3 regions of the Citrobacter sp. LST-B2 genome follow, and region 3 is predicted to be linked to each of the others. Evidence: riboswitches for the same ligand, from Rfam matches in the RefSeq annotation. Region 3 holds a riboswitch; each other region holds the start of a gene.
What was found. A riboswitch is a leader RNA that binds a small molecule or an ion and turns the genes downstream of it on or off. The one in region 3 is predicted to bind cobalamin.
Positions count from the first base shown of each region.

Region 1: linked by a shared signal. The riboswitch ahead of ACQ0PY_RS13135 (ABC transporter substrate-binding protein) and the one ahead of btuB (TonB-dependent vitamin B12 receptor BtuB) in region 3 are both predicted to bind cobalamin.
Region 2: linked by a shared signal. The riboswitch ahead of ACQ0PY_RS14745 (cobyrinic acid a,c-diamide synthase CobB) and the one ahead of btuB (TonB-dependent vitamin B12 receptor BtuB) in region 3 are both predicted to bind cobalamin.

Region 1 is NZ_CP192598.1:2,736,220-2,743,795, reverse strand. Features, by position in the region: gene ACQ0PY_RS13160 (cytochrome b) at 1-502, opposite strand, end outside; gene petA (ubiquinol-cytochrome c reductase iron-sulfur subunit) at 504-1,055, opposite strand; gene ACQ0PY_RS13150 (pseudoazurin) at 1,070-1,510, opposite strand; gene ACQ0PY_RS13145 (ABC transporter ATP-binding protein) at 1,522-2,337, opposite strand; gene ACQ0PY_RS13140 (FecCD family ABC transporter permease) at 2,334-3,401, opposite strand; gene ACQ0PY_RS13135 (ABC transporter substrate-binding protein) at 3,466-4,518, opposite strand; cobalamin riboswitch at 4,739-4,966, opposite strand; gene ACQ0PY_RS13130 (GNAT family N-acetyltransferase) at 5,128-5,637, opposite strand; gene dauA (C4-dicarboxylic acid transporter DauA) at 5,785-7,437, opposite strand.
Region 2 is NZ_CP192598.1:3,031,353-3,038,928, reverse strand. Features, by position in the region: gene pduA (propanediol utilization microcompartment protein PduA) at 1-2, opposite strand, end outside; gene pduF (propanediol diffusion facilitator PduF) at 524-1,333, shown strand; gene pocR (transcriptional regulator PocR) at 1,541-2,458, shown strand; cobalamin riboswitch at 2,761-2,935, shown strand; gene ACQ0PY_RS14745 (cobyrinic acid a,c-diamide synthase CobB) at 3,025-4,404, shown strand; gene cbiB (adenosylcobinamide-phosphate synthase CbiB) at 4,401-5,360, shown strand; gene ACQ0PY_RS14735 (cobalt-precorrin-8 methylmutase) at 5,373-6,005, shown strand; gene cbiD (cobalt-precorrin-5B (C(1))-methyltransferase CbiD) at 6,002-7,141, shown strand; gene ACQ0PY_RS14725 (cobalt-precorrin-7 (C(5))-methyltransferase) at 7,135-7,576, shown strand, end outside.
Region 3 is NZ_CP192598.1:4,778,615-4,786,190, reverse strand. Features, by position in the region: gene ACQ0PY_RS23060 (FGGY-family carbohydrate kinase) at 1-39, shown strand, start outside; gene oxyR (DNA-binding transcriptional regulator OxyR) at 301-1,218, shown strand; gene sthA (Si-specific NAD(P)(+) transhydrogenase) at 1,201-2,601, opposite strand; gene fabR (HTH-type transcriptional repressor FabR) at 2,800-3,450, shown strand; gene ACQ0PY_RS23040 (YijD family membrane protein) at 3,450-3,809, shown strand; gene trmA (tRNA (uridine(54)-C5)-methyltransferase TrmA) at 3,859-4,959, opposite strand; cobalamin riboswitch at 5,074-5,263, shown strand; gene btuB (TonB-dependent vitamin B12 receptor BtuB) at 5,329-7,167, shown strand; gene murI (glutamate racemase) at 7,112-7,576, shown strand, end outside.

The sequences.
Region 1 (7,576 bases), 2.0 Mb from region 3:
AAAAGCGCCCAAGCGTAGGGGTGCCAGGCGCATAGCCGCCTACCAGCAAGGTATACAACCCGTCGCCCACTACCGGAATAGCGCGGGCGAAACTGGTGATCACCGTCGCTGCCCAGTAGCTCTTTTGCCCCCAAATCAGGCTGTAGCCAAGAAACGCGGTGATCATCAGCAGCACGTACAACGTGACGCTAACCATCCACATCGTCACATACGGTCTGCGGTAGACGCTGTAATACATGCCACGGAAAATATGCAAATAGCAGGCAAAGAAAAACAGCGATGCGCCGATGGCGTGCATATTGCGCAGCAGCTCTCCGTGACTGACCGCGCGCATGATGTGGATGATGGAATCAAACGCCAGCGATGTCGTCGGGACGTAAAACATCGCCAGCACGATACCGGTCAGGATCTGTATTCCCAGCATCACCAGCAGGATCGCACCAACGGCAAACAGCCATACACCGGCGATGGAGCGCGGGAAAGGAATGCGCCAGCGGATCATCTCACACGTCCTTAGCGCCTATACGCACGGTCAGACCATCAGGATGAAAGGCAAACTCAGGAACGGCCAGATTAGTGGTTGCGGGGCCGCGGGTGACCCGTCCGGACGTATCAAACTCCGAACCGTGACACGGGCAAATCCAGCCCTGTCCACCGGGTCTGGTATTGGGAACACAGCCGGCATGCGGACAATACCCCTGAACAACCAGCCACTGCGGATAGTCAGACGCGACCCGTTCGCTGTCCGATTGCGGATCGACAAGCGTGCTGTGGTCACCCGTGCGGGCCGCGACGATCTCTTCCGGCGTGCGATGATGGATGAGGATCAGCTTCCCTTGCCAGATGCGTCTGAGGGTTTGTCCTGCGGCGATCCCCGCCAGCGAGACGTCTATCGGCTCATTTTCTCCGCGCGTTGTTTCGTCCGGCCCTAATGCGGAAATTAACGGCCAGACGGCGGCGGTCACTCCCGCTGCGCCAACAAATTTTGTCAATTTGCACAGGCAGTTGCGTCGTTGCTGCTGAATGTCTTTATCCGGCTGTTTGTTCTCCACCACCACAGCGCTCTCCCTTACTGTTTATCAATACGCGAATAGATATCCTGGAAGCGCTTATTAGCGATCCCGGGGGCCGTAAACGCGCGATAGCTGTCCGGCAGGGTGGCGTTGCCGACTTTAATCAGCATGACCATCCCTTGCGCATAATGCGGGGTGCATTTAATGCCGTAGAAGCCCGCGTTGTCATACTTCACTGCGATCTCCTCATCGATTTTGCCGATAAATCCCGGGTAGCCCGCAGGCGAGAGTTCAGCAATCGAGGCTGCGTTGTGACTCTTATGTTTGCGGATAAATTTCACCGTATCGCCAGGCTGAATCTCCAGGTAGTCTGGCTCATAGACCATGGGGCCTGCTGAACCGCGATTCTTCATCAGTACTTCGTGGGTTTGCGCGAAGGCAGAGGCGGTGAGGAGCAGCAAACACAATACGTTCAGGCTCTTTTTCAGAGAGTTCATGGGGGGCTTCCTTAGGTTTCTTCAGGTCTTTGATAACGAATAAAACAGTTCGCACCATGGCGATCGCGCTCGACGATGGCGTCAATGCCAAACCAGGCGCGGAGATTCTCGCGGGTGAAAATGGTGCAGGGACGGCCCTGCATTTCCAGACGACCGGCGTTCATCACGATGATGCGATCGCAGAACATGGCCGCATGATTGAGATCGTGGAGAGCGGCGACAACCGTCAGTTTTTCGCGTTTCACCAGACTGAGAAGGCCAATCTGATGTTGAATGTCGAGGTGATTAGTGGGCTCGTCCATCAGTAGCAGTTGTGGCTGCTGAGCGAGCGCGCGGGCAATATGCAGGCGTTGTTTTTCGCCGCCGGAAAAGGTGTGCCAGCAGCGATGGCGAAGATGCTGAAGATCGACTTTCTCCAGCATGGTCTGGACGATATCGTCATCGTTGTCCGACCACGGATTCAGTAGGCTCAGCCACGGGGTTCGCCCCAGCGAGACGGCCTGTATCGCGGTCAGGCGCTCACTGGTTTCTGCCTGCTGTTCAACCAGCGCGACCTGCTGCGCCAGTTGACGACGTGAATAGCGATGCAGCGCTTTTTGCTGCAACAGGATGTGACCGGCGGTGGGCTTCAGCAGACCGGCCAGCAATGAAATCAGCGACGTTTTCCCGGAACCATTGGGGCCGATAATGCCGACAAACTCACCCGGCGCCACGCTGAGTGAGACGTCATTGACGATCACTTTGCCTTTCACCTGCCAGTGCAGACTTTTCGCCTGAATTATCGCGTCGCGGATGGCAACCGGAGTCGGTACAGGATTGACGGTCATTTGGTCGGGTTTCCTCTGATCAGGATGATGGAGAACGCGGGCGCACCGACCAGGGCCGTAATAACGCCGATAGGCAGAACTTGTCCGGGGAGAAGCGTGCGGGAGATAACATCGGCGACGATCAGGAAAATGGCGCCGATCAGCGCGCTGACAGGCAGCAAACGATGGTGCTGATGGCCTACCAGCAGACGGGCGGCGTGAGGGATCACCAGTCCCACAAAGCCAATTGCGCCGACGATGGAGACCATAATGGCCGTCATACCCGTTACGGCGGCAATCAGCACGCCACGTGTGCGTTTTACCGGAATCCCCAGTGAGGCGGCGGACTCCGCGCCAAAAGAGAAGGCATCCAGATGGCGGGCATAACAGAAGCATATCGCAACGCCAACTAACGCTGTGGGGATCGCCAGCACCACATCCGGCCAGCGGACGCCGCTCAGATTCCCGAGTAACCAGAACATAATGCCGCGTGCCTGTTCCGCGTTAGCTGAACGGGTGATGATCAGCGAGGTCAGCGCATTGAATAACTGGGAACTGGCAATCCCGGCGAGAATGATTTGCGTCGTCACCCCACCGCCTTGTCTGCCGCCTGCCGCTACCGCCAGAAGGGCCACAAACAAAAAGGCAGTCAGGGCACCGACAAATGCGCCGAACGACATGCTGATCATCCCGGCGCCCAGTCCGGTCAGCGCAACCAGCACCGCACCGGTTGATGCGCCTGCGGAAATGCCCAGCAGATACGGCTCGGCAAGCGCATTGCGCAGTAACGACTGTAAAACCACGCCGGACACGGCCAGGCAGGCGCCACAACTGGCGGAGACCAGCGCACGGGTCAGGCGATAGTTCCAGACAATCCCGGCATCCAGCGCATCAACCGGATAATCGGTATCAAACAGATGGTTTGCCAGCGTGTTGAATACGTGCTGCCAGGGAATAAACGTCTCGCCAATGGCGATCCCTGCCAGCAGGACGCCGCACATCAGCACGCTAACCCAGAGGGCGTGGCCGCAAACATTGACTGCCAGCCGACTAACGGCGTGACGCGTCCTGCGTAAATCGCTCATAGTAACCTGCGTTTGGAGTGCATAACACGCGCCGGCCCCGTCAGGAACTGACGCGAAACGAGGGTTAATGCGCGGCTTGTGGATGCGCTAAACCATACTCAACCAGGGCGTCAGCCAGTTTTTCAACACCGTCAATCGTTCTGATTCCGGCATTCATGGTCTGTACATCAATCACGGGTAAATGATCGGCTTTTACGGCGGGGATCAGCTGGGTGACCGGGTCAGATTTCAAATAATCCATTTTCACCTGCCAGTCATCGGCCGGGAAACGTCGACGACTCATTTCCCCCAGCACTATCACTGTCGGTTGGGCTTTGGCGATGGTTTCCCAACCGACCGTTGGCCACTCCTCTGCGGAATCAATGACGTTTTTGATACCCAGGGTCTGCGCAATCCAGGCAGCAGGCCCTAATTTCCCGGCGACATAAGGATCCAGTTGCAGGTCGGCGCTGGAGAACCAGAAAACGGCAGAGACGCTGTTGTCCATCCCGGCGATTTTGCTTTTCGCTGCCGTTTCACGTGCTTTGAGGCTGGCAATCAGTTCTTCGCCCTTATCCTGAACGTCGAAGATCCTCGATAAGTCGGCCACTTCCTGATAGACCATTGCGATATCAAACATGCCTTTGCGCACGCCGTCACCGCCATCTTCGTTATCTTTCGCGCAGTCTGCCGGTGCGGTATAGACCGGGACTTTCAGTTCGCTGAACTGTTCATAAGACGCCACCGCGCCCGCAGGGCCGATCTGCCATTCGAACTGGCTGGCGACCAGATCCGGTTTTTTGGCAATGATGCCTTCGAAGCTGGGGATGTTCTGCGCAATAACTGCAATCTTGTCATTTGCCGCCTTATACGCGTCGGGAACGGGCCCGAACCACAGCGATGTGCCTACCACGCGATCGGCCAGGCCCAGCGCATACAGGATCTCAGTGCTGTTTTGTCCTACGGTGGCAACACGTTTTGGCGCTGCGTGAAATGTCATATCCCGACCACAGTTTTTTATCGTCAATGGATATTCCGTTTTGGCTGCATGAGAAAGACCTGAGGTGAGAAACAGTGCGGCACCAGCAACAACCAGAAGCATTTTTTTATAAGGTAAAGAGGTAACATTAGCGTGCATTATTATCATCCCGTTCATGCCAGAATCTGAACGTCTGGTCATGGATTATATCGTTCCATATATCGGGAGAGTTCATGACGATAGATGACAGGACATCGTGAAATTTATGCATGACGTTATGCAAATAAAGAAAGTCAGCGGTTCAGTCAAGGATCTGATTCGCTCTTTCACGGTGCCTAATATCAAATAATTCATCACATGGACCATCCCGTCCACTCAATGGGGTATAAATTTGACAGCAGGTCTCCTGACTCACGGTAATCAGAATATCGGCCTTCCCATAAAGATTCGCTTTACAGTGACCTGCAACAAAATATGCTGCACGAGGATATTCTGCATCCGCCTACAGTTGCGGGGGCAGTCATGGAATGGGATTGCAATAATCCGCACCATGTTCCTATTCATTACAATGTTGGTGCAATGAAATACTGTCGAAAAAGACTGTATCGGCATTTGTTAACAAGATCAATCGCAAGGGGAAAGACGAATTTTATTGAGTGGGATAAATTTTAGTTGTTGTTTATCAACGCGTTATGTTTTTTTTGAGGATGAAATTGCGGATGTCGAAATGTAATAATGAAAAGCTAAATGAGAATTGATTGACATTGATCAAGTAATATTCTTATTCATGCGTGATTTACGTGATCTCTCCATATGCACTAATTGCCAGTCATCGTGCATATCCATCACAACCTGAAAATGATTACGTCGCCAGAATGAATAACCTCCCGGTAAAAAATGATGGGTATGTAAGTATAATAAGTTGTACCGCTGCTGCTCGCAGAATGTTTCAGCAAAAGCGAGTAACTGACGTCCAATACCTTTTCTGCGGTAACGTTTGTCCACATAGCAGCGACAAATTTCTGCCGTTTCTGTCAAAATATAGCGTCCGCGAAGTTCGGCTATACGGTCGTCATATTGGCAGACGGCCAGGGTCGCAATGAGTTCCTGCTTTTCGCTCCAGGCGCACAGCAATACATTGCGCTGCTGTTGAATATACTGCTGTTGCAGGTTAAAAACATCCTGTCCGGGAGTAGGGGCAGGTCTGTCAGCCGCAAAAAATTCATTCAGATGTTGAATCAGAAATAACTGAACCGCCGGAATATCTTCTCCGGTCATTTCACGTAGCGTAAATGAAATCACGAGTTGTCACTCTTATTTGCAGAAACTGAAAGCTGATAATAACAACACGGGAGGGGAAAAACAGGGGACAGAGCGGAAAATGTTACCGGCCTGTACAGGAACAGACCGGTAAGCGCAAAAAGATTATAAATCAGCCAGCGCCGCGTCGCGGTTCGGGAAAAAGGCCAGACGACCCGGAATCGGCTTAATGCCAGCGCGCGCCATCGTGCGCAGCGGCTGGAACTCAAGGTTACTTACGCGCAGTTCGCAGCCTTCTGGCAATCTTTTCACAAAGCGCTGGAAGGCATCCAGACCACCTGCGTCCAGCACCGGTACCGCGTCCCATTTCAGTACGACAATGCGTTTTCCTTCGATGCGTGACTCCAGATCGGTAAACAATCCTTCAGCGGCTGCAAAGAACAGTGGGCCGATCACGCGCAGCACCAGTACATCATCGGGGACCTCGACGTTAACCGCTGCCAGTCGCGTCATGCGTGCAATACGGCGCATAAACAGTAACGAGGCCAGCACAATCCCGACGCTGATGGCAATGACCATGTCAAACAGCACTGTCAGTGACATACACATCATCATCACAATGATGTCGTCTTTGGGTGCATGACGCAGCAAATCCACAACTTTGTGCGCTTCACTCATGTTCCAGGCCACCATCAGCAGCAGGGCCGCCATCGCCGACAGCGGCAGCCATGAGAGCAGCGGTGCCAGCGCCAGCAGCGCCATGATCACCAGCAGCGCGTGGATCACGGCGGAAATAGGGGATGTTGCGCCAGCGCGGACGTTTGCCGCCGAACGGGCAATCGCCGCCGTTGCGGTAATCCCACCAAAGAAGGGGGCGACAATATTACCCAGGCCCTGACCAATCAGCTCGCTGTTGGCTTTGTGTTTCGTGCCGGTCATTCCGTCGAGTACCACGGCGCAGAGCAGGGACTCGATTGCCCCCAGCATGGCCATTGAGAAGGCCGCCGGAAGCAGGGCGCGCAGGGAATCCCAACTCAACGTGAAATCAGAATCCGGCAGGTTCCACGGCAGCACCAGTTGCGGCAGCAGTTGCGGTATCCCGTTGCCCTGTGAGCCGTCGGCCAGAATATAGTGGAACTGAGAACCAATGGTGGCAACGTGGCCGCCCAGCAGGTTGACGATCCCCATGACAGCACAGCCAGCGAGTAGGGCGGGCAGGTGGCCCGGCAGGCGAATGCCCAGACGCGGCCACATCATCAGCGTGCCCAGCGTGACCACCCCGATGGCGGCATCGCCCAGGTTAATGCTCGGCAGAGCCATAAATAGCGCGCCGACTTTTTGCAGATAGTGTTCCGGAACGTGGGCCATCTGCAAACCGAGGAAATCTTTGATTTGCATGGTACCAATGGTGATACCAATCCCTGAGGTAAAACCTAAGGTAACTGAGACCGGGATGTACTCAATCAGGCGGCCAAAGCGGGCCAGGCCAAAGAGGATCAGGAAGACCCCGGACATCAGCGTCGCGACAAGCAGGCCTGCCAGCCCAAACTGTTGTGAAACGGGGTAGAGGATCACCACAAACGCGGCGGTCGGGCCTGAGACGCTAAAACGCGAGCCCCCGGTTAAGGCAATAACAATCCCGGCCACAGCGGAGGTATAAAGTCCGTACTGCGGCGCGACACCACTCCCGATAGCCAGTGCCATCGCCAGCGGGATAGCAATAATCCCGACGGTGATCCCGGCAATCACATCACGGGTAAACCGTGAGGCGGTATATTTTTCTTTCCAACAAGCGTCGATGAGGGCGCGGAAAGGCATCACATGTGAGGAAAAAATTCTGTTCACAATAATGTTTCATCCATGAGCGCATCATCTGTCAACTCAATGAAATGGCGGGTTGGCAGGTGAAGGAGGCATAAGTCATACAAATAAAGGTTACAGACAAAAAAACCCGCCG
Region 2 (7,576 bases), 1.7 Mb from region 3:
ATAAAGACCTCGCCTGGGTTGTCCCGATATTCATGACTATAAAAAGAAGCGAGGAAAAAGAATGGCTGACTTGAAAGTCTGGGTGAAAAATTAGTGGGCTGTGAATGTGACAAACTTGCTATGTTTTATTTTATCTATTTGTTTTTATTGTTTTTGTTATTTTTTATTAATGTGATATTTTGGCTTTTGCTATTCCATATTTACATTTTTGAGGGTGACATGGTTAATTTAATTTGCTATGCGGAAAATCCAATTTGTGACATTGATTGGAAAAGGAAAATCTTCAAATAACCAATTTTTGCTATCACGAATCGTCCTGGTTAATTACATTCAGGCACTCTACACGCTGCCTTTGAATAAATAGATGGCAAGAAATTGCTATAACAACACGATTTTTCCAGGTCTGAGAATGCGCAGTTTGCCAACAATTTTCAGCGGCCTCTTCCTATAGTAGTGCCGTTGTACTCTACGACCAGCAAGGGTCCGCTGGTAAGGACACGAACGCTTCTAAGAAGGTGTCACAATGAATGATTCACTGAAAGCGCAATGCATTGCCGAGTTTTTGGGTACCGGATTGTTTTTGTTTTTTGGTATCGGCTGCCTTAGCGCACTGAAAGTCGCAGGCGCCAGTCTGGGTCTCTGGGAAATTTGTATTATTTGGGGTCTGGGTATTTCGCTTGCGGTTTATCTGACGGCGGGAATTTCCGGAGCGCATCTGAACCCGGCCATCACAGTCGCACTCTGGCTGTTTGCCTGCTTCCCGGGACGCAAAGTTCTGCCTTACATCATCGCGCAGGTCGCGGGAGCGTTTGGCGGTGCGGTGCTGGCTTATCTGCTTTACGGCAATTTATTCACCGAGTATGAAACTGCCCACAACATGGTTCGCGGCAGTGTCGATAGCCTCTATCTGGCCAGTATTTTCAGTACCTATCCGGCGGCTGCGCTAAGCGTGTGGCAGGCGGCAGGGGTCGAAATCGTCATCACCTCAATCCTGATGGGGCTGATTATGGCGCTGACCGACGATGGTAACGGTGTGCCTAAAGGGGCACTGGCGCCACTGCTGATCGGTATTCTGGTGGCGGTGATTGGGGCATCCACAGGCCCGTTAACCGGCTTTGCCATGAACCCGGCGCGTGATTTTGGTCCTAAGCTGTTCGCCTGGATGGCAGGTTGGGGAGATATTGCGATGACTGGTGGACGCGATATTCCGTACTTTATTGTGCCGATTATTGCGCCATTGATTGGTGCGTGTGCGGGCGCGGCTATCTATAAGTACCTTATCGGTAAAAATTTGCCCTGTAATACGTGTAAAATCGAAGAGACGGACGCGTAATTTTGGCTGGCGTGGCTAATATCACGTCTTTAATTTCTTTTTCGTGATCTGCTTTCACGAACTGACTAAAAAGTCTCCCCACCCAGGGAGACTTTTGTTATTGTCCCTTGTACTTTCTGTCATTTACATACAAGGATGGGGATGATAAGAAGTAAATGTAAAATTTATGTTTTCATTATAACAATGGATTAACTGAGGGATTTTATCATGATTTCTGCGAGCACCCTGAACTCAGAACTCATTAATAAAATCGCACAGGATTTTGCGCAAGCGACCAGCCTGGCTGTTGTGGTTGTCAATATTCACGGTGATGAGATTTCTGAGCTGTTTAATTTCACACCTTTTTGCCAACTGATGCGTCAGCATCCGCAACACAGTACCCGGTGTCGTATGAGCGATCGCTGTGGGGGACTGGAAGCGTCAAAATCGGATCAACCCTGTATCTATCGCTGCCATGCCGGGCTTACCGATTTCTCTATTCCTCTCGTGATCGCAGGCCATCTTGTTGGATTCGTTCTGTGCGGCCAGGTGCGTTTACGTAACGATGATGGTGCCGATCTGCTCGATATCATGAAGGTTGACGATCGCTGGCAGGCCGATCCTGAACTGCTCAATGAGTTCAGTAATGTCCCGGAAATGGACTATTCTCGCGTGATGGCCTCGGCGGATCTGCTCAAACTCATTGTTGAAAACTGCCTCAAGAAGCAACTCAATTTCGTGGTGATCAAAGACAGCACGCAACCTGCTGAGCCTTCACGCCCGACCCGCGCCGCCAGCCCTCATGACAGCAAAATGAAAAAAGCGTTACGCTATATTGATGCCCACTTGTCAGACGATCTTCGCCTTGAAGATGTGGCCTCGCACGTATATCTGAGTCCATACTACTTCAGCAAACTGTTCAAAAAATATCAGGGCATTGGTTTTAACGCGTGGGTCAATCAACAGCGCATGGCCAGTGCCAGAGAGCTGCTTTGTCACAGTGACTGGAGCATTGCCAGTATTGCCCGCAATTTAGGTTTTTCGCAAACCAGCTATTTTTGCAAAGTGTTCCGTCAGACTTATCAGGTTACGCCGCAGGCCTATCGGCAAAAAATAAATGAAAACTTGCCTGCTGAATCGGCATAAATAGCAATATTTTGCTATTGCCGATTTTTGATATTCCCGCGTAATCCGGTCATTTATAATGGTTAAGTGTTTTTAGTACAGCAATAAATTGTCATAGCGCAATAAAATATCGCTCTTTACGGAATAAACTTCACCAGTTTTTATTTCTGTGATGAGATACAGTGTCATTGTTAAGAGGTTTCATTATTCTCTTGCACGACATTTCATTCAGAATCGTTTTATTGCGGCGTTTTTTGTTGATAAAAAATGCGTAACGAATAAGTAACGAAAAGTATTGTTGTGATGAGGAGAATTCATTCTGTTCATCATTTAAGCCGACAGGTTTGACACATTTGTGTCTGGGAAGGGGGTGAAAATCCCCCGCAGCCCCCGCTGCTGTGATGCTGACAACCCCGTGAAGACCACTGATCGCAAGATTGGGAAGGACGGGCGAGGACGACGCTAAGCCAGAAGACCAGCCTGTCGGATACTACCAACAACTTCGGTGGGAAGTGGGTTGCTCAGATGCGTACAGTCGGAAGACTGGGTGTCGGTACATCCCTACCACCCTGAACAGGATCAGGGTCATGGCGGCAAAGCAGTACGCGTTTGTTCTGGCAGGTACCGGTAGCGGCTGTGGTAAAACCACAGTGACGCTGGGCTTGCTGAACGTGATGAAACAACGTGGTTTACGCGTCCAGCCCTGCAAAGTCGGCCCTGATTACCTTGACACCGCCTGGCATACGGCCATCAGCGGTACCGCCTCCCGCAACCTCGACAGTTTTATGCTCCCCGAGCCGGTGCTTAATGCGCTGTTCCGCGAACAGATGCAGGATGCAGATATTGCAGTGATCGAAGGGGTGATGGGGCTGTACGACGGTTACGGTACAGATCCTGATTATTGCAGTACCGCCGCGATGGCCAAGCAGTTGGGCTGTCCGGTCATTCTGCTGGTTGACGGGAAAGCCGTTTCTACTTCCATTGCCGCCACGGTGATGGGCTTCCAGCATTTCGACCCGACGCTGAACATTGCCGGCGTCATCGTTAACCGCGTCAACAGTGAGTCCCATTTCCAGTTGCTGAAAACCGCTATCGAGCACTACTGCGCTGTGCCGGTGCTGGGTTACGTCCCGCGCGTTGACGGCGTCGCGCTACCCGAACGGCATCTGGGATTGGTGACCGCGCGTGAGTCCGTCGTCAATCAACAATCGTGGCAGGATTTCGCCGCCCGGCTGGAAAGTACACTGGATATCGATCGGTTGCTGGCGTTAAGCCACCTTCAGGCATTGCCGCCAGGCGAATGGCCTGAACGTCCTGCGCCCAACGCCGGAGAAGGACTGACGCTGGCGATGGCTGATGATGAGGCCTTTAATTTTTATTATCCCGATAACGTGGCGCTGCTGGCGCGTACCGGCGTCAACATTGTGCGCTTCAGCCCGCTCCACGATCGCGAATTACCCGATTGTCAAATGGTCTGGCTGGGCGGCGGTTATCCGGAACTGCACGCGTCCGCGCTGGCGGCCAATACTACTATGCTGACAAGCCTGCGCGAGGCGCATCAGCGCGGTGTCGCCATTTATGCCGAATGCGGCGGATTGATGTACCTCGGCAGCCTGCTGGAAGATGCCGACGGGGTTGAGCATCGCATGGCCGATATCCTTCCCGGTCGCAGCAAAATGGGTAAACGGCTAACCCGCTTTGGCTATTGTGAAGCGCAGGCTTTGCAGCCCACGCTGCTGGCCGCGGAAGGCGATGTGCTGCGCGGTCATGAATTCCATTACTCCGATTTTTCCCCTGAAACCCCCGCTGTGCTGGCTTGCCGTAAAGTCCGTGACGGTCAGACGGTGCAGGCGTGGTCCGGTGGCTGGCGAACGGGCAACACCTTCGCCAGCTACCTGCACGTTCACTTTGCTCAGCGTCCATTAATGCTTAATCACTGGCTGAATGCCGCGCGGGAGGCGTTATGACGCTACTGGCATGGTGTGTGGCCTGGCTTCTCGATGTCGTGATTGGCGACCCACCAGACTGGCCGCATCCGGTGCGCTGGATAGGCAATCTGATCACTGCCGTGCAGCGGATTATTCGCCGCTACTGCCACAGCGACCGGGCGTTACGCATTGGTGGTGGGGTGATGTGGCTGGTGGTTGTCGGCTTGACGTGGGCGGTTGCCTGGGGCGTGTTACACCTGGCGGCGTGGATTCATCCATGGCTCGGTTGGGTCGTTGAAGTCTGGATGATTTTCACCGTGCTGGCGGGGCGCTGTCTGGCAACGGCGGCGCAAGAGGTTGAGCGCCCGCTGCGCGAAGGTAACCTTGCACAAAGCCGCGAAAAGCTCTCGTGGATTGTGGGGCGCGACACATCGCAACTTCAGCCAGAACAGATCAACCGGGCGGTCGTGGAAACCGTGGCGGAGAATACGGTTGACGGCATTATCGCGCCGCTGTTCTTCCTCTTAATTGGCGGCGCGCCGATGGCGATGGCCTACAAAGCGGTGAACACCCTGGATTCCATGGTGGGTTATAAACACGAAAAATACCGGGCGATTGGCATGGTCAGTGCTCGCCTGGACGACGTCGCGAACTACATTCCTGCACGGCTGAGCTGGCTGCTGCTGAGCGCGGCAGCGGTGTTGTGCCGTCGTGACGGCGCCCGGGCGCTCTGTGTGGGCTGGCGGGATCGCTATAACCACAGCAGCCCGAACTGTGCCTGGGCGGAGGCTTCCGTTGCCGGTGCGTTGGGCATTCGACTGGGCGGCCCGAATGATTACTTTGGCGAGCGCGTTGAAAAACCGTGGATCGGCGACGCGCAGCGCACTATTTCCATAGATGACATTTCCCAAACGATTCGACTGATGTGGGTTGCCTCAACGCTGGCTCTGGTGCTGTTCCTTGTGACGCGCTGGCTGGTAATGGGTGTGGCCTGAGGATAAATGACAATGCAATACATCCAGCAACCCCAGGCGATTGAAGCCAAAAGTTTTGACATCATTGGCGAGATCATTCATGAAACGCGCCCGGAGTACCAGTTTGCCAGTCCGCTACATGAAGCCATCATCAAACGGGTGATTCATACCACCGCTGACTTCGACTGGCTGGATATTCTCTGGTTTTCGGATGATGCGCTGGAACAACTTTGTGCAGCGCTAAGTCGCCCATCGGTTATCTATACCGACACCACCATGGCGCTGTCGGGGATCAATAAAACCCTGCTGGCGAAGACGGGGGGCGAGTGTCGCTGCTATATCAGCGATCCGCGCGTGGTAGCGCAAGCGAAAGCGCAGGGTATCACTCGCTCAATGGCGGCTGTCGACATTGCCGTGACGGAAGAAGGCGAAAAAGTGTTTGTCTTTGGCAACGCGCCCACTGCGCTGTTTCGCCTGTTGGAAAAAGATGTAGCGGTAAGCGGCGTCGTCGGCGTGCCGGTGGGATTTGTCGGCGCGGCGGAATCCAAAGAGGCGCTGACGCACAGCCAGTTGCCCGCCATTGCCGCCCTCGGACGCAAAGGCGGCAGTAACGTTGCGGCGGCGATCGTGAACGCCATGCTGTATTACATGCAGGGGGCGCGATGAGCGATCAGACTTTCGACGCGCCCGTCTGGCATAACGGCAAAGCGCTGCGCAAAGGTTATACCACTGGATCGTGCGCCACGGCGGCGGCAAAAGTCGCCGCGCTGATGGTGTTGCGTCAGCATCTGATCCATCAGGTATCGATTGTCACACCTTCCGGCGTCACTCTGTGTCTGAACGTGGAATCTCCACACATTGAAGGACAGCAGGCCATTGCCGCGATCCGTAAAGATGGCGGCGATGATGTCGACGCCACCCACGGGATGTTGATTTTCGCCCGCGTCACGCTGAATGACAGCGGTGAAATTGTCCTGTCCGGGGGCGAAGGCGTCGGCACCGTCACCCGCAAGGGGATTGGTCTGCCTGTCGGCAGCGCGGCAATTAATCGCACCCCGCGTCACACCATTGAGTCCGCCGTGCGTGAGGCGATAGGCCCGGTACGCGGGGCGGAAATCGAAATATTTGCCCCGGAAGGCGAAGAACGAGCGCAAAAAACCTACAACTCGCGTCTCGGTATTCTTGGCGGAATTTCCATTATTGGCACCACCGGTATTGTGACCCCCATGTCCGAAGAGAGCTGGAAGCGGTCGTTATCGCTGGAGCTGGAAATCAAACGTGCCGCCGGACTGGAGCGGGTAGTTCTGGTGCCGGGTAATCATGGTGAGCGTTTCGTCCGCGAACAGATGGGCATCGATACCAACGTGGTGGTCACCATGAGCAACTTTGTCGGCTACATGATTGAAGAGGCGGTGCGGCTGGGATTTCGCCAGGTCGTGCTCGTCGGTCATCCTGGGAAATTGATCAAAATTGCTGCCGGGATCTTCCATACCCACAGCCACATAGCCGATGCGCGAATGGAAACGCTGGTGGCGCATCTGGCGCTGCTCGGCGCGCCGCGGGAGTTGCTGACGCTGGTAAGCGATTGCGACACCACTGAAGCGGCAATGGAGCACATCGACGCGTTCGGCTTTCAGCACCTCTACAACCATCTTGCTGAACGCATCTGTCAGCGCGTGATGCAGATGCTGCGCTTTACCAAAACCCCGCCGACCTGCGACGCGATCATGTTTTCGTTTGATAACCAGGTTCTGGGTAGCAACCGCCCCGTCGACGCTATCGCCCGGGAGATGCAATGCTGACGGTCGTGGGGATGGGGCCAGCCGGTCTGCACCTGATGACGCCGGCGGCGCGCGCGGCGGTTGATGAGGCCGATGTGCTGGTCGGCGGTAAGCGCCATTTGCAGCAGTTCCCGGACTTTCGCGGCGAGCAGTTTGCGCTGGGCGCCAACATTCCCGAACTGCTGGCATGGATTGCGGCGCATCAGGATAAGCGGGTGGTGGTTCTGGCTTCCGGCGATCCGCTGTTTTACGGCATCGGTACGCGGATGGTGGCGCATTTTGGCGTTGCGCAGGTACGCATCATTCCAGGTATCAGTGCGGTGCAGTATCTGTGCGCGCAGTCGGGAATCGACATGAATGACATGTGGCTCACCAGTAGCCACGGGCGCAGCGTCTGTTTCGATACGCTGGCGCAGCATAACAAGGTGGCAATGGTCACCGACGGTCAGTGCGGGC
Region 3 (7,576 bases):
CAATTCAAACGCGTTGCGGATGCACTGAGTGCAATATAACGCTGATTAACTTCATTCCGGCCAGGCACGATGCCTGGCTTTTTTACGCAAAAAAAATGCGGACCACGGGGTCCGCAAAAGTTCACGTTGGCTTTCGTTATTTGGGTAGAGAGAGACTCTCTGAACGGGCAGTGGCTTCAAGGGTTAAACGAGACTGCTCCGTTTCTGTGATGGATTATCAGACAGAAAGCTTGATAGGGATAATCGTTCGTTGCTATGCTACCTATCGCCATGAACTATCGTGGCGATGGAGGATGAATAATGAATATTCGTGATCTTGAATACCTGGTGGCATTAGCCGAACATCGCCACTTCCGGCGCGCGGCGGACTCCTGTCACGTTAGTCAGCCAACGCTGAGCGGACAAATCCGCAAGCTGGAAGATGAGCTGGGCGTGATGCTGCTGGAGCGTACGAGTCGTAAAGTGCTGTTCACCCAGGCGGGTTTACTGCTGGTGGATCAGGCGCGTACCGTGCTGCGTGAGGTCAAAGTGCTCAAGGAGATGGCAAGCCAACAGGGCGAAACCATGTCAGGTCCGCTGCACATTGGTTTGATTCCCACTGTCGGTCCTTACCTGCTGCCGCATATTATCCCGATGCTGCACCAGACTTTCCCGAAGCTGGAAATGTATCTGCATGAAGCGCAGACCCATCAGCTGCTGGCGCAACTGGATAGCGGCAAGCTTGACTGCGTGATCCTGGCGCTGGTGAAAGAGAGCGAGGCCTTTATCGAAGTGCCGTTGTTCGACGAGCCGATGCTGCTGGCGATCTACGAAGATCACCCGTGGGCGAATCGCGAATGCGTGCCGATGTCCGATCTGGCAGGCGAAAAACTGCTGATGCTGGAGGACGGTCACTGTCTGCGCGATCAGGCGATGGGATTCTGCTTTGAAGCCGGTGCTGACGAAGACACCCACTTCCGTGCGACCAGTCTGGAAACGCTGCGTAACATGGTAGCGGCAGGAAGCGGTATTACCCTGCTGCCCGCGCTGGCGGTTCCGCAAGAACGCAAACGTGATGGCGTGGTGTATCTGCCCTGCATTAAGCCTGAGCCGCGTCGTACGGTGGGGCTGGTGTATCGTCCAGGATCACCGCTGCGTAGTCGCTATGAGCAACTGGCAGAGGCCATCCGCGGTGCGATGGATGGCCATTTCGACAAGGCGTTAAAAAAGGCGGTTTAAGCCATTTAGCGCCGCTACCCGATAGGCTTCCGCCATCGTCGGGTAGTTAAAGGTGGTGTTAACGAAGTACTCAATCGTGTTACCACCACCTTTCTGCTCCATAATCGCCTGACCGATGTGAATAATCTCGGCTGCGCGTTCACCAAAGCAGTGAATCCCCAGAATCTCTTTCGTTTCCCGATGGAACAAAATCTTCAGCGTGCCTACGTTCATGCCAACGATTTGCGCGCGCGCCAGGTGTTTAAACTGGGCACGGCCCACTTCGTAAGGCACTTTCATCGCTGTCAGTTGCTGTTCGGTTTTGCCCACGGAACTGATCTCCGGGATGGTGTAAATGCCGGTCGGGATATCTTCGATCAGGTGCGCGTTCGCTTCCCCTTTCACCAGCGCCTGAGCGGCAATGCGTCCCTGGTCGTATGCTGCGGACGCCAGGCTCGGGTAACCGATCACATCACCCACCGCGTAAACGTGCGGCAGCGCGGTTTGGTACATGCTGTTGACCTTGAGCTGACCACGGCTGTCGGTTTCCAGACCGATATTCTGTAACGCCAGAGAATCGGTGTTGCCGGTACGACCATTGGCATACAACAGGCAGTCGGCCTTCAGTTTCTTACCGGACTTCAGGTGCATGATCACGCCATCGTCGCAGCCTTCGATTTTCTCATACTCTTCATTGTGGCGAATGACGACGCCGCTGTTCCAGAAGTGGTAAGAGAGGGAGTCGGACATCTCTTGATCGAGGAACGCCAGCAGACGGTCGCGGGTGTTGATGAGATCAACTTTGACCTCCATTCCGCGGAAGATCGACGCATATTCGCAGCCAATCACCCCGGCGCCATAAATAATCACATGGCGCGGTTCGTGGTGCAGACTGAGGATCGAATCGCTGTCATAAATGCGCGGGTGCGAGAAATCCACGTCTGCCGGATGATAAGGGCGCGATCCGCAGGCAATGACAAATTTCTCTGCTGTCAGGGTTTCAACCATACCGTCATGACATTCCAGCGCCAGCGTGTGTTCGTCAACAAAATGGGCGTTACCCTGCAAGATCTCGCAGTGGTTACGCTCATAAAAACCCTGCCGCATCCGTGTTTGCTGATTAATCACGTTGTCGGCATGGTTGAGAATATCGGCGAATGAGGAACGAAGCAGGCGGGAATGATCGCTATAAAGGGGGTTCTGATTGAATTCGATAATACGACTGACTGCGTGGCGGAGCGCTTTTGACGGGATGGTGCCCCAGTGGGTGCAACCGCCGCCAACGTTATGATAACGCTCGATAACGGCAACACGAGCTCCTTGCTTAACCAGACCCATTGCAGCGCCTTCGCCGCCGGGGCCGGAACCTATAACTATGGCATCGTAATCGTAGGAATGTGGCATGGTAAGGCTTACCTGTTCTTATACATAAAAGCAACAGAATAGTAACATCATTGCCGGGATAACCCAATTATCGTTGTGCTTTTTTGCGAAGCCGAAGCACAAACTGCGCGTAAACAATCATTCACAAAGCTGAACAAACAGATTAACTTTGAACTCTGGTATAGTGCCGGACAAGGCATACGGAAGGATTCAGACATCGTGATGGGCGTTAGAGCGCAGCAAAAAGAAAAAACCCGGCGTTCGTTGGTAGAAGCCGCATTTAGTCAACTGAGCGCGGAGCGTAGCTTCGCCAGTCTCAGTTTGCGTGAAGTCGCACGTGAAGCGGGCATTGCGCCAACCTCCTTTTATCGTCATTTCCGTGATGTTGATGAGCTCGGCCTGACCATGGTTGATGAAAGCGGTCTGATGTTGCGTCAGTTGATGCGTCAGGCTCGTCAGCGTATCGCCAAGGGCGGGAGTGTGATCCGCACCTCGGTCTCCACATTTATGGAGTTCATCGGTAACAACCCCAACGCCTTCCGTTTATTATTGCGTGAACGTTCTGGCACCTCAGCGGCGTTCCGTGCTGCCGTTGCGCGAGAAATTCAGCACTTCATCGCGGAACTTGCGGACTATCTGGAAATCGAAAACCATATGCCGCGTGCGTTTACTGAAGCGCAAGCCGAAGCGATGGTGACGATTGTCTTCAGTGCAGGTGCCGAAGCGCTGGACGTGGGCGCGGAACAGCGTCGGCAGTTAGAAGAGCGACTGGTACTGCAACTGCGCATGATTTCGAAAGGTGCGTATTACTGGTATCGCCGTGAACAAGAGAAGATGCCCCTCATTCCGGGTAACGTGAAGGAAGAGTAATGAAACAGTCAGTTCAGGATAAAGGTACGCTGCTGCTGGCGCTGGTCGCTGGCTTGTCAATCAATGGTACATTCGCGGCGCTGTTTAGCTCCATCGTGCCGTTCTCTGTATTTCCGATTATCTCGTTGGTGCTGACGGTGTACTGTCTGCATCAACGTTATTTGAATCGCACCATGCCTGTGGGTTTACCGGGTCTGGCTGCCGCCTGCTTTATTCTCGGCGTTCTGCTTTACAGCACCGTGGTGCGCGCGGAATATCCGGATATTGGTTCCAACTTCTTCCCGGCGGTGCTGTCGGTCATTCTGGTCTTCTGGATCGGCGTGAAAATGCGTAATCGCAAGCAGGAAGTGTCGGAATAAAGAGGAGAGGCCGGATGAGACGCTTTGCGTCATCATCCGGTTATGACACTCACTTCGCCGTCAACAACACCCCACACTCCATATGGTGCGTATACGGAAACTGATCAAACAGCGCCAGACGTGATACGTCATGCGTCTGGCTTAACGTTTCCAGGTTCTTGCACAGCGTCTCCGGATTACAGGAGATGTACAGAATGCGCGGATATGCCTGTACCATTTTCTCCGTTTCGCTGTCCAGACCGCTGCGGGGCGGATCGACAAAAATCGTTTCGCACTGATAGCTTTTCAGATCGATACCCTGCAAGCGGTTAAATTCGCGCACGCCGTTCATTGCCTGCGTAAACTCTTCCGCCGCCATGCGGATAATCTGCACGTTATCAATCTGATTCGCCGCAATGTTGTATTGCGCGGCGGCAACAGACGGTTTGGCGATTTCGGTGGCCAGCACACGGTCAAAATTGCGTGCCAGCGCTAAAGAAAAGTTGCCGTTACCGCAGTACAGTTCAAGCAGGTCGCCTTTCGAGCCTTTAGTGACATCCAGCGCCCACTCCAGCATCTGAATGTTCATGGCCGCATTTGGCTGCGTAAAGCTGTTCTCAACCTGGCGATAGATCATTTCTTTGCCCGCAACTGGCAAACGTTCATCAATGTAGTCCTGATCCAGCGCGATTTTGGTTTTTGTCGCGCGGCCAATCAGATGCACGTTCAGGTTCTGCGCACGCAGGGCGTCGCGGAGCGCTTCGGCGGCTTCACGCCATTCGTCGTCCAGCCTTTTATGATACAGCAGCGAAACCACTGCCTGATTACTCATGGTGGTGAGGTAATCAATCTGGAACAGTTTATGGCGCAACACGCGGTTGTCGCGCACGCCTACGATCATCGCGGTCATCAACTGGTTAATCAGTTCACTCGCCGCAGGGAAGCTGTCGACGCGGATTCGGCTTTTGCTCTGTTGGTCAAAAATGATGTGATAGAGGTCATCGCCATCGTGCCAGATGCGGAATTCAGCACGCATACGGTAGTGACTGACCGGCGAACGAAACACTTCCGGGACAAGGTCAGAAAAGGGCGCCATCATACTCTGCAAGCGCACCACTTTTTCGGCGAGCTGCGCGTCATACTGTTCTGTCGGAAGGTGTTCGGGGGTCATGATGTATCCTGAAAAATAAAAGTACGCGGGGATTGTAGGGATTGCTCAACAGATGTCCAGTCATTGATGATCTCTCATATTTAACAAACACGCTGGACAGTAAGATGTTACAAACTGTAGCATCCGTGTGCCGGTCCTGTGAGTTAATAGGGAATCCAGTGTAAATCTGGAGCTGACGCGCAGCGGTAAGGAAAGGTGAGATGAGAGCGTAAGCAGACACTGCCTGTTGGGTGGGAAGTCTTCATCTCTTATATCCGTGGATAACCTTCCAAGCCCGAAGACCTGCCGGCTAACGTCGCAACTGGTTTTCATCATCGCGTACTATCGGTGGGACCTGCGGCATCCTTCTTATATTGTGGATGCTTTACAATGATTAAAAAAACATCGCTGCTGACGGCGCTCTCCGTCACGGCTTTTTCGGGTTGGGCACAGGATGCCACCCCTGACACGCTTGTCGTGACAGCAAACCGTTTTCAACAACCTGTTAATACCGTTCTGGCCCCGACCGATATTGTCACCCGCGAGGATATCGAACGCTGGCAGTCCCGAACCGTTCTGGATGTCATGCGCCGCCTGCCAGGCGTGGATGTCGCCCAGAATGGCGGCATGGGGCAAAGCTCTTCTCTGTTTGTGCGGGGTACCGAAGCGAAACACGTTCTGGTGTTAGTCGATGGTATTCCGGTCGCCCGTCCGGGCATTACGAATAATTCCGATATTGACCAGATCCCGGTGTCGCTGGTGCAGCGCATTGAGTATATCCGTGGCCCGCGCTCAGCGATTTATGGCTCTGGCGCGATTGGCGGCGTAGTGAACATCATCACTATGACGGGTGAGGAACGTTCGCAGATTAATGCTGGCGTGGGGTCAAAAGGTTATCAGCAATATGACGGTACGTACCGCCAGCGTTTTGGCGATACCGTGGTAACCGCGGCCGGGGCTTATCAGACCACCAAAGGCTTCGACGTTCAGCCGCGTTCCAGCTATAGCGGCGACAGCGATCGCGATGGTTATCGCAATAAACTCTTCTGGGGTGGCGTTGAGCACAAATTTAACGATCAATTCGATGGTTACTTTCGTGGCTACGGCTATGCCAGTAATGCCGATTACGACCAGGGGAACTGGGGATATGACGGCGGAAACGACGAGCACCAGAATTACACTCAGTCGTGGGATACGGGGCTGCGCTTCAATTCTGGAATCTACTCGTCACAACTGGTCGCTAACTACCAGCGAATTAAGGACTATAACTACAGCAGCCTGAATGGGCGCTATGCCACAGGTTATAGCCTTGATGATATGGAACAGCGCTACGTCCAGTGGGGCAACAACGTTATTGTCGGGCACGGCGCTGTCAGTGCTGGTGTCGACTGGAAACAAGAAAAGCTGATGTCCTTCGGCGAGTATGGGACAGACAACTATAAGCGTGATAACACGGGCCTCTATCTCACCGGGCAACAGCAGATTGATAGCGTGACGCTGGAAGCGTCGGGCCGTGAAGACCATGACGACCAGTTCGGCTGGCATGGTACCTGGCAAACAGCGGCGGGATGGCAGTTTGTTGATGACTATAAAGTGACGCTTTCCTATGGCACGGGCTTCCTTGCGCCTTCACTGGGGCAACAGTTTGGTGCGGAGCGTTTTGGGATCGCCTCTAACCCAAACCTGAAGCCGGAAGAGTCGAAGCAGTGGGAAGCCGGATTAGAAGGGCTGACCGGCCCGCTTGACTGGCGTCTGTCGACCTATCGCTACAAAATTCAGAACCTGATCGACTACAACAACAATACCTACTTCAACGTCAAATCCGCGACCATCAAAGGCCTGGAATGGACCGGGAACCTGACGACCGGGCCGGTCGATCATCGCTTAACGTTGCAGTATGTTGATCCGCGTGATGATGAAACCGATCAGCCGCTTTATCGTCGCGCTAAACAGCAGGTGAAGTACGAGCTCAGCGGACAGGTCTACGATCTGGGCTGGGATGTGACCTATCAGTATATTGGCGAGCGTTACGATTACGACTACGACAATTCCCGGAAGGTGAAAATGGGCGGGCTGAGCGTGTGGGACCTCGGACTTTCATATCCAGTCACCTCACATCTCACAGTTCGTGGTAAAATAGCCAACCTGTTCGATAAAGATTACGAGACAGTTTATGGCTACCAAACTGCAGGACGGGAATACACCTTGTCTGGCAGCTACACCTTCTGATCCGCGCCCCACCGTGCTGGTATTTGATTCCGGTGTCGGTGGGTTGTCGGTCTATGATGAGATTCGGCATCTCCTGCCGGATCTCCACTATATCTATGCTTTCGATAACGTGGCTTTTCCTTATGGGGAGAAGAGCGAGGCATTTATCGTTGAGCGCGTTGTTGAGATCGTGACGGCGGTACAGCAGCGTTATCCTCTTTCTCTGGCCGTTATCGCCTGTAACACGGCCAGCACGGTCTCTCTTCCTGCCTTACGTGAGAAGTTCGCTTTCCCGGTTGTGGGCGTGGTACCGGCGATCAAACCGGCGGCGCGTCTGACGGCGAACGGGGTTGTCGGGCTTCTGGCCACGCGCGGGACGGTGAAGCGCCCTTATACGCATGAACTGATCGCGCGCTTTGCCAATGAGTGC